One region of the Stenotrophomonas sp. YJH_SMC_120 genome, then DNA from elsewhere that is predicted to be linked to it. Evidence: predicted binding sites of a transcription regulator. Region 1 holds the regulator's gene; the other holds the start of a gene.
What was found. The regulator FliA, encoded in region 1, starts transcription of late flagellar genes. The targets are predictions, from matches to a motif close to TAAAGTTTNNCNNNCNNNGGCCGATAA.
Positions count from the first base shown of each region.

Region 2: AC5P60_RS21125 (chemotaxis protein CheW) is a predicted target of FliA. The motif match lies at 2,901-2,927, and genes of this name have one in related genera.

Region 1 is NZ_JCAFRY010000028.1:26,499-30,645, reverse strand. Features, by position in the region: gene AC5P60_RS20295 (chemotaxis protein CheA) at 1-121, opposite strand, end outside; gene AC5P60_RS20290 (protein phosphatase CheZ) at 124-729, opposite strand; gene cheY (chemotaxis response regulator CheY) at 729-1,121, opposite strand; gene AC5P60_RS20280 (RNA polymerase sigma factor FliA) at 1,179-1,922, opposite strand; gene AC5P60_RS20275 (MinD/ParA family ATP-binding protein) at 1,919-2,806, opposite strand; gene flhF (flagellar biosynthesis GTPase FlhF) at 2,793-4,147, opposite strand, start outside.
Region 2 is NZ_JCAFRY010000035.1:392-4,538, reverse strand. Features, by position in the region: gene AC5P60_RS21135 (methyl-accepting chemotaxis protein) at 1-1,745, opposite strand, end outside; gene AC5P60_RS21130 (hypothetical protein) at 1,847-2,230, opposite strand; gene AC5P60_RS21125 (chemotaxis protein CheW) at 2,367-2,858, opposite strand; gene AC5P60_RS21120 (flagellar brake protein) at 3,091-3,864, opposite strand; partial or broken gene AC5P60_RS21115 (methyl-accepting chemotaxis protein) at 4,067-4,147, opposite strand, start outside.

The DNA.
Region 1 (4,147 bases):
TGAGCTGCTCGGTGTCCTGCGGTGCCTGCTCCAGCGACACCAGCTGTTCGCCCAGGCGATCCAGGATTTCCTGTGCCTCGATGATGAAATCGGCAGTGATGTCGTCGGATACCGCGCTCATGCTTACAGCCCCAGATCCGACAACAGGTCGTCGGCGTCGTTCTGCGAGACCGCGTGGCGGTCCAGTCCCTTCAGTGCCGGCCCGGCCAGTTCCGGGTCGGTGCGATGCTGTTCCGGCGGCAGGCCGAGTGCGCCGAAGCCCTCGTGCACGCGGCGGACGATGCCGACCACGCGACGGATGATCTGCCCGGTCAGGTCCTGGTAGCTCTGGGTCAGGGCGATCTCGGTCAGGTTGTGGCGGATGCGCTCGAGCTGCGCGTCCTGGCCCGGCTGCAGGCCTTCAGCACGCAGCTGTTCGGTCAAGCTGCGGCATTCCTCGGCCAGGTCCAGGGTGCGGTGCGTGGCCTGTTCGGTCATGGCCACCACGTGGTCCAGGCGTGCGCAGGCGTCGTCCAGCTCACCGGCCTCGCTGGGCACGGTCGGCAGCTCACCCAGTGCCTGCCCCAGCTCGCGGGCCAGCCGCGAGAGGCCGCTCATCATCGGCTGCGTACGCAGCGCGACCAGTCCGTCGATGCGCTGCCGCCAGGCGGCCTCGTCACCGGACTCGAGTGCGTCCAGGGCTTCCTGCAGGCGCAGGGCGAGGGCGCTCTTGTCGACCGTGGTATCCATCAGGCGCTGGCCGCCAGGCGTTCGAAGATCTTGCCGAGCTTCTCTTCCAGCGTCTGCGCAGTGAATGGCTTGATGATGTAGCCGTTCACGCCGTTCTGGGCGGCTTCGATGATCTGTTCGCGCTTGGCTTCGGCGGTGACCATCAGCACTGGCAGGGTCTTCAGCTTGGCATCGGCACGGATCGCCTTCAGCAGCTCGATGCCGGTCATCACCGGCATGTTCCAGTCGGTGACCACGAAATCGAACGGCTGGCTCTGCAGCAGCGACAGCGCGGCATGCCCGTCCTCGGCTTCGGCGGTATTGGTGAAGCCCAGATCGCCCAGCAGGTTCTTGACGATCCGACGCATGGTCGAGAAGTCATCGACGATCAGGATGCGCATGTTCTTGTTCAAAGCAGAGTTCCTTTGTTGTTCATTCCGGGCGGCCGGGGGCAGCCGCCTCGGGCATGTTCATTCTTCCAGGCCGGCGTCCGCCGCCTCGAAAATCTTGAGCCGGCCACGCAGGCGCAGCACCGCCTGGCCGTGGATCTGGCAGACCCGCGACTCGCTCACGCCGAGCACCGCGCCGATCTCCTTCAGGTTCAGTTCCTGCTCGTAGTAGAGCGAGAGCACCAGCTGTTCGCGCTCGGGCAGGTGGCCGATGGCCTTGCCCAGCTCGCGGCCGAACTCACCACGCTCCAGTACCTGCTGCGGGGTCGGGCCGCCCTGGGCGACGGTGTCCAGCTCGCCCTGGTCCTCGATGCGCGACTCCAGGCTCAGCACCTGGCCACGTGCGGCGTCCTCCATCAACCGCAGGTATTCGGGCAGCGGCATCTCCATCGCGGCGGCCACCTCGGTGGCGCTGGCGGCGCGGCCGCTGCTCTGTTCCAGGCGGCGGATGGTGGCGGCGGCATCGCGGGCACGGCGGTGCACCGAGCGCGGCACCCAGTCGCCACGGCGGATCTCGTCGATCATCGAACCGCGGATGCGGATCGAGGCATAGGTCTCGAACGAGGCGCCCTGGTCGGCGTCGTAGCTGCGCGACGCTTCGATCAGGCCCATCATGCCGGCCTGGATCAGGTCGTCCACTTCAACGCTGGCCGGCAACCGCGCGGCCAGGTGGTGGGCGATGCGCCGCACCAGGTCCGAATGCTGGGCGATGACCTCGTTGGCCGCCGAGCGCTGGACTTCCCTGTACTGGGCTGCGCCTTTCATGCGGCCACCCCGCGCTGCTTGAGGATGCGCTCGAGGAAGAACTCGACGCCGCCACGCGGTTCGGTCGGCGCCTGCCAGCGTGCGGTGCGACGCGCGATCTCGGTGATCGCCAGCGCGGCCGGGCTGGACGGGTAGGCCTTCACCACCGGCTGCTGGCGCTGCACCGACAGGCGCAGCCAGTCGTCCTGCGGCACGCAGCCCAGGTAGTTCAGCGAGACATCGGCGAGGAACTTCTCGCAGACGCGGGTCAGCTTTTCGTACAGCACGCGGCCCTCGTTGGGGTCGCGCACCATGTTGGCCACTACCTGGATGCGGTCCACGCCGCGTTCGCGCGACAGCACCTTGATCAGCGCGTAGGCGTCGGTGATCGAGGCCGGCTCGTCACAGACCACCACCACGGTGTCCTGCGCGGCCTGGCAGAAGGTCAGCACGCCGTCGGTGATGCCGGCGGCGGTGTCCACCACCATGATGTCCAGTTCGCGTTCCAGGTCGGAGAACACGTTGACCAGGCCGACGTGCTCGGCCGGGGCCAGCTCGGCCATGTGCCGGCGGCCGGACGCGGCCGGCACCACCAGCACGCCGTTCGGGCCTTCGACGATGACGTCGTCCAGCGAGCAGCGGCCGGCGACCAGGTCGGCCAGCGTGAAGGTCGGGTTCAGCCCCAGGATCACGTCGATGTTGGCCAGGCCCAGGTCGGCGTCCAGCAGCAGCGTGCGCTTGCCCATGCCGGCCAGTGCCACCGCCAGGTTGGCGGACACATTCGTCTTGCCCACGCCGCCCTTGCCGCCAGTGACGGCAATGGTGCGCACAGGGCCGAGCGGCTCGCTGCGGGTGGCCGACAGCGGGAAGGTCTTGGTCAGCTTGGCGTACTCACGCGACGGCATGGTTCAACTCCGGGTTGCAGGGCATATCGGCCGCGCGGCGCAAATCTTCAAGGCGAAGTACGAGATTGGCCGCACTGGCCCGGTGCAGGTCCTCCGGAACGTCCTGGCCATCGGTCACCCAGGTGATCGGCAGGGCGTGGTCCACGGCCACTGACAGGGCGTTGCCGAAGCGGCCGGTCTCGTCCAGCTTGCTCAGCACCAGGCCCTGCAGGTTGGCGGCGCCGAAGCGGCGGACCACCTCGTCCATGTCGCCGAAGCTGGTGTTGGCCGGCAGCACCAGCAGGGTGCGTACCTGGCGGGCGGCGCGCAGCCACTGCAGCTGCGCGGCCAGCGCGCGGTCGCGCGGGCCCAGGCCGGCGGTGTCGATCAGCACCAGCTTGTAGTCCTTCAGGCGTTCCAGCAGCTGGTCCAGGTCGGTGCCGCTGTTGGCCTCGTGCACCGCGATGCCGAGCTGGCGGCCGTAGCCGTACAGCTGCTCGCGGGCGCCGATGCGGGTGGTGTCGGTGGTCACCAGGGCCACATCGCGCGGCGCATGCTTCTCGGCGAAGCGCGAGGCCAGCTTGGCGATGGTGGTGGTCTTGCCGGCGCCGGTCGGGCCGACCAGGGCGATCACGCCGCCTTCTTCCAGCGGGTCGACCGGGGCGATCGGCAGCTTGCGCGAGATCAGCCCCAGCATCAGGCCGCGGCCACGATGGGCTTCGGTCTCCAGCGGGATCTGCATGGCCACGTCGCGGGCCAGCCCGGCGTCGAAACCGTACTCGTCCATCAGGTCCAGCGCGGTGGCGCGCACCGGGCTGCCACGCAGGCGCTCGTCGGTGAGGCGGTTCATCTCGCGCTCGATCACCTGGCGCATGCCGGCCACTTCCTGGCGCAGCTGGCGGATCTCGGCGTCGTCCTGGGCAACCACGGTCAGCGTCGGTGCCGGGGCCAGCATGGGGGCCGGGCTGGCTTCGCCGGCGGCTTCGGCCGCTGCCGGTTCGCTGGCGGCGATCCCGGGCTGCGCTTCGGTCACGGCAGCGGTCGGCAGCGGCGGCGGCTGCACTGCCGGGGCCACGCTTTCGTGATGCATGTCGCGCGGCGGGTCGATCTGGAAGCGGGCGCGGTTGGCCGGCACGGTGGCGGCCGGCGCAACGATGGCCTCGGCGAATGGAGCGAAGCTCTGTTCGGGCAGCGCCGGTTCGTTGACGGCGGCGCGCGCCAGGGTGGCGGCGAAGCCAGTGCTGCCACGGGTCGGCACGATCTCGTCTGCGCTGTCCAGGGTGCGGCCGGTGGCCCCAACGGCCGCACGGGCGAGGGCGGCCACGGCCGAGGTGGTGGCGGCGACCGGTTCCGGCGCCGGGG
Region 2 (4,147 bases), on a different contig from region 1:
TTCTTCGACGAGGCTTCGATGGCCGACATGGTGGTGACCACCTGGCCGACCACCTCGCCGCCCTGCGAAGCGACACCGTGCGCGCCGATGGCAAGCTGGTTGGCCTGGCGGGCGTGCTCGGCGTTCTGGCGCACGGTGGAGGTCAGTTCCTCCATCGAGGCAGCGGTCTCTTCCAGGTTGGCGGCCTGCTGCTCGGTACGGCGCGACAGGTCGCTGTTGCCCGAGGCGATCTCGCCGGCGGCCGAGCTGATCGCGCGGCTGGACTGCTTGATGCGGGTGACGATTTCACTCAGCTGCGCGGCGGTGGCGTTGGCGTCGTCGCGCATGCGGGCGAACACGCCCTGGTAGTCGCCGTGCATGCGCACGGTCAGGTCACCCTGCGACAGCGCGGCAAGCAGGCCGGAGATCTGTTCGATGCTGCCGGCATTGGCGTCCAGCAGGCCGTTGATCTGCTGGGCCAGCTGCAGGAAGAAGCCTTCCTTGTCGCTGGCGTCGATGCGGCCGGACAGGTCGCCGGCGGCGGCCTGGGCGATCACGCGCGCCACTTCGGCTTCGACCAGTGCTTCCTGGGTGCGGTCGCGCCATTCCACCACGTAGCCGACGGTGTCGCCGCCTTCGTTGCGGATGGTCGACACCACCTGCGCGAACTGGGCATCGCCGTACTGCATCGGGCGACGGGCGACGCCGTGGGCCTTCAGGTTGCCCAACAGCGTCTGGTCCATCTCGCCGCGGTGTTCCAGCACGGTGACCGGCTTGCCGATCAACGAGGCCTGGGCGTCGAAGTCCGGCAGGTCGCGGCGTACTTCATCCTGGTACTGGCTGAGGGTCTGCTGCAGGGCGCGGTTGCTGTAGACGATGGTGTTGCTGGTATCGGTCAGGTAGACACCGGTCGAGCTGTAGTCCAGCGCGGTGCGGATGCGCAGGTTCTCGCGGGCAACGGCCTGGTCGGTTTCGATGCGTTCGCGCAGGTCGCGCTGCATCCGCTGCATGGCCTGCATCAGTTCGCCCACTTCATCCTGGCGGCTGACGTCGATGTGGCCATCGAGCTTGCCGCCGGCCACGTCGTTGGCAACCGACACGGCGCCACGCACGCTGCCGACCAGGGCGCGGGCGAACAGCCAGACCAGCACCAGGCCGAGCGCGGCGCCGCCCAGCAGGGCGATCACGGTCAGCACGGCGGAGGCGGAATAGGTGGAAGCGGCCTCTTCGCGCGAGGCGCGGGCGAGGCGGTTGTCTTCGGCGATCAGCGCTTCCAGCGCCGATGCAGCCTTGCGGTGCTTGGTGCGGGTCTCGCCTACGAAGGTATCGATGGCATCGTCCGGCAGGTCCAGCTCCAGCATCTCGGTGACGCTGTCGTAGGAGGCCAGGGCGTCCTTCCATTCCTTGGCGAAGGTATCGAACAGCTTCTTCTGCTGCGCGTTGTCGACCAGCTTCGGGTATTCCTTGATCGACGTGTCCATGCTGGTGCGCAGGTCGACGGCCTGCTTGCGCGCGTCGGACTTGACGTCATCGCTGGCGCGGATCAGCTGCTGGTAGGCGGCATTGCGGTACTCGCCCAGCATGCCGCGCATCTCGCCGGCCATGCGGATGCTTTCCATGCGCGAACCGGCCAACTCGGTGGTGACGTTGTTCAGCGAATGCAGTCCGCGATAGGCGACGATGCCCTGCAGCAGCATCACCAGCAGGAGGACGCCGAAGGTCAACAGCAGCTTCGGCATCAGTTTCAGGTTGTTGATCCACGGCATGGGCGTTGCGATCTCCTAAGGCAGACGCGTCCGGGCGTCGGGCCCGGTTGCAGCAGAAACCACGCCGGCACAAGCTCCGGCGTGGTTCGACGGACAGCGGATTACTTGATGTTGGCCAGCTTCAGGCCCGCCGGCGAGCTGACTTCGATTTCCGCGCGCGAGGCGTCGCGCTGGATCTTGCCGATCACGCACACGGTCTTGCCTTCCAGGGTTTCCAGCGGGAAGGAGAACTTGCCGCGGTTCTCGCCGGCGATGCGGGCCGAGAAGGTGTGGCGCGGGAAAGCACCGCCCATGTACAGGAAGGTCGGCTGGCCTTCGGAACCTTCTGCGTAGCGGGCCTTTTCGACCTTGCCACAGACCATGCCGTCCTTGCCGACCGAACGCGGGGCCAGTTCCGGCGGGATCATGTCGGCCGCCTGGGCGAACGCGGAGGAAGCGGTGGTGGCCAGGACAGCGGCCGAAACGAACGCAAGCAGGGACTTCATCGAGGTGTATCTCCGGGGATGGTGATGGTCGTTCCGGTTCCGCGCGCTCCTGCGCGACCGGCTTCTGTCCCCCTATCGGCACTGCTGGGGGAAACTGAAGGGTTTTGTGACCAGAACGTGAAGCAGGTCCGATGGATCAGGCGGCAGCGTCTTCGGCGAGGGAGGCCTGGCCCATGTCGGCGCTGTCGAGCAGGGTCTCGATGTCCAGCAGGATCAGCATGCGGTCGTCGTGGGTGCCGATGCCGGAGATGAAGCGGGTGTCGACTGCAGCGCCGAACTCCGGGGTCGGGCGGATCTGCTCGGCCGACAGCGGGATCACGTCCGACACGCTGTCGACCACGATGCCGACCACGCGGTCTTCGACGTTGAGCACGATCATCACGGTGAAAGCGTCGTAGCGGGCGTTGTCCAGGCGCAGCTTCAAGCGCAGGTCGATGACCGGCACGATGGTGCCGCGCAGGTTGATCACACCCTTGATGTAGTCCGGGGCGTCCGGCACGCGGGTGACCGCATCGTAGCCACGGATCTCCTGCACCTTGAGGATGTCCACGCCGTAGTGCTCGGCGCCGAGGGTGAAGCTGAGGAATTCGCCACCGGCGCTGGCGGCGGAGCTGGTCTTGTCGTTCATCGAGGGGTCCTGGTTCTGCCGGAAGTCCCGGTGTCAGGCTCGATATCGGCCCCGCGTGGGGGGACTTTAGGTGCCGGGGGAGAGGTATCCACGCATGGCGTGGATCTGCCGCGGCGCGGCCGGCGCCCGTATATGGCGTGGATCCGCCGGAGATCGGTAGTGCCGGCCGCTGGCCGGCAACGGCGTCATGCGGGTTGCCGGCCGCCGGCCGGCACGAACGGTCGAACGGGCCTCAGAGCTCGCCGTTGCGGCGCGCCTTGCGCTGGCGGTCGATGCGGAAGATGTAGCGCTGGATGGCGCTGTCGCCGCCGCGCGGCAGGCTGTCAAAGCGCATTCCCACGCGCTTGACCTCGATGCCATTGGGCTGTCGCTGTGGCAGCAGGTTGCAGACCACCAGTTCGATGTCCAGGTCGGGGCCATCGGGCAGCGACAGCTGCGCCGGGTAGCGCTTCTGCAGGCCGAATACGGCGCAGTCGTTGGGAACCACTACGGCCAGGCCGCCACCGCTGATGTCCACCACCCGCATCGACAGCGCTTCGGCACGTGCTTCGCCGGGTGGCAGCAGCAGATGCGGCGAGTCGGTGACCGGGGTCTCCAGCCGGTACAGCTCACGGCGCTGCAGATGCACCAGTTCGTCCGGCAGCGGGGCGCGGAAGGCGACGTGGCCATCGTTGTCCACGCGCTGCAGTTCGTGCAGGCGGAACCGCACAAGGACACGTTCAAGCTGGGCGAAGCAGAGCAGGTGGTCGGCCTGCTCTGCGGCACGGTTCGATGCCTCCTGCGGGCTGCCGTCGAGCAGCAGGTAGTCTTCGTCCTCGTCGAGATCAAGCAGGGCGGTCGGGAAGGAACGATCCCGGCCGTCGATATGCGCGTTGATCAGTGATCGCTGGTCGATCAGCGAGCGCAGCAGCTGCCGCAGCTGGCGGGGGTTGCGGACCAGGAAGCGTTCGTCCGCGGCGTCGGCCGCGTGGACATCATGCAGTTCAGTGTCGTGGCCGTCGGACATGGAGTCTGTGATCAGGGGCGGGCGCCAGCACGTTGGTGCAGGCTCGATGGGGATATCGGCCTCTGCATTGGATTATGAAGTGAGATTTGCATCACTTTCCATGCATAAGGGGTCAGATCCCTTTCCCGTGGGAAAGGGATCTGGCCCCGTGGCCCGCCATGCTGGTGCATCCACCCCATGGGCGGATGCTTTCTGCGTGGGGTCAGAACTCCTGCCAATCGCCCTCGGCAGCCAGCGCCGGCTGGGCGGCCGACGCCCGCAGCGGCCGTGTCGGTACTGCCTT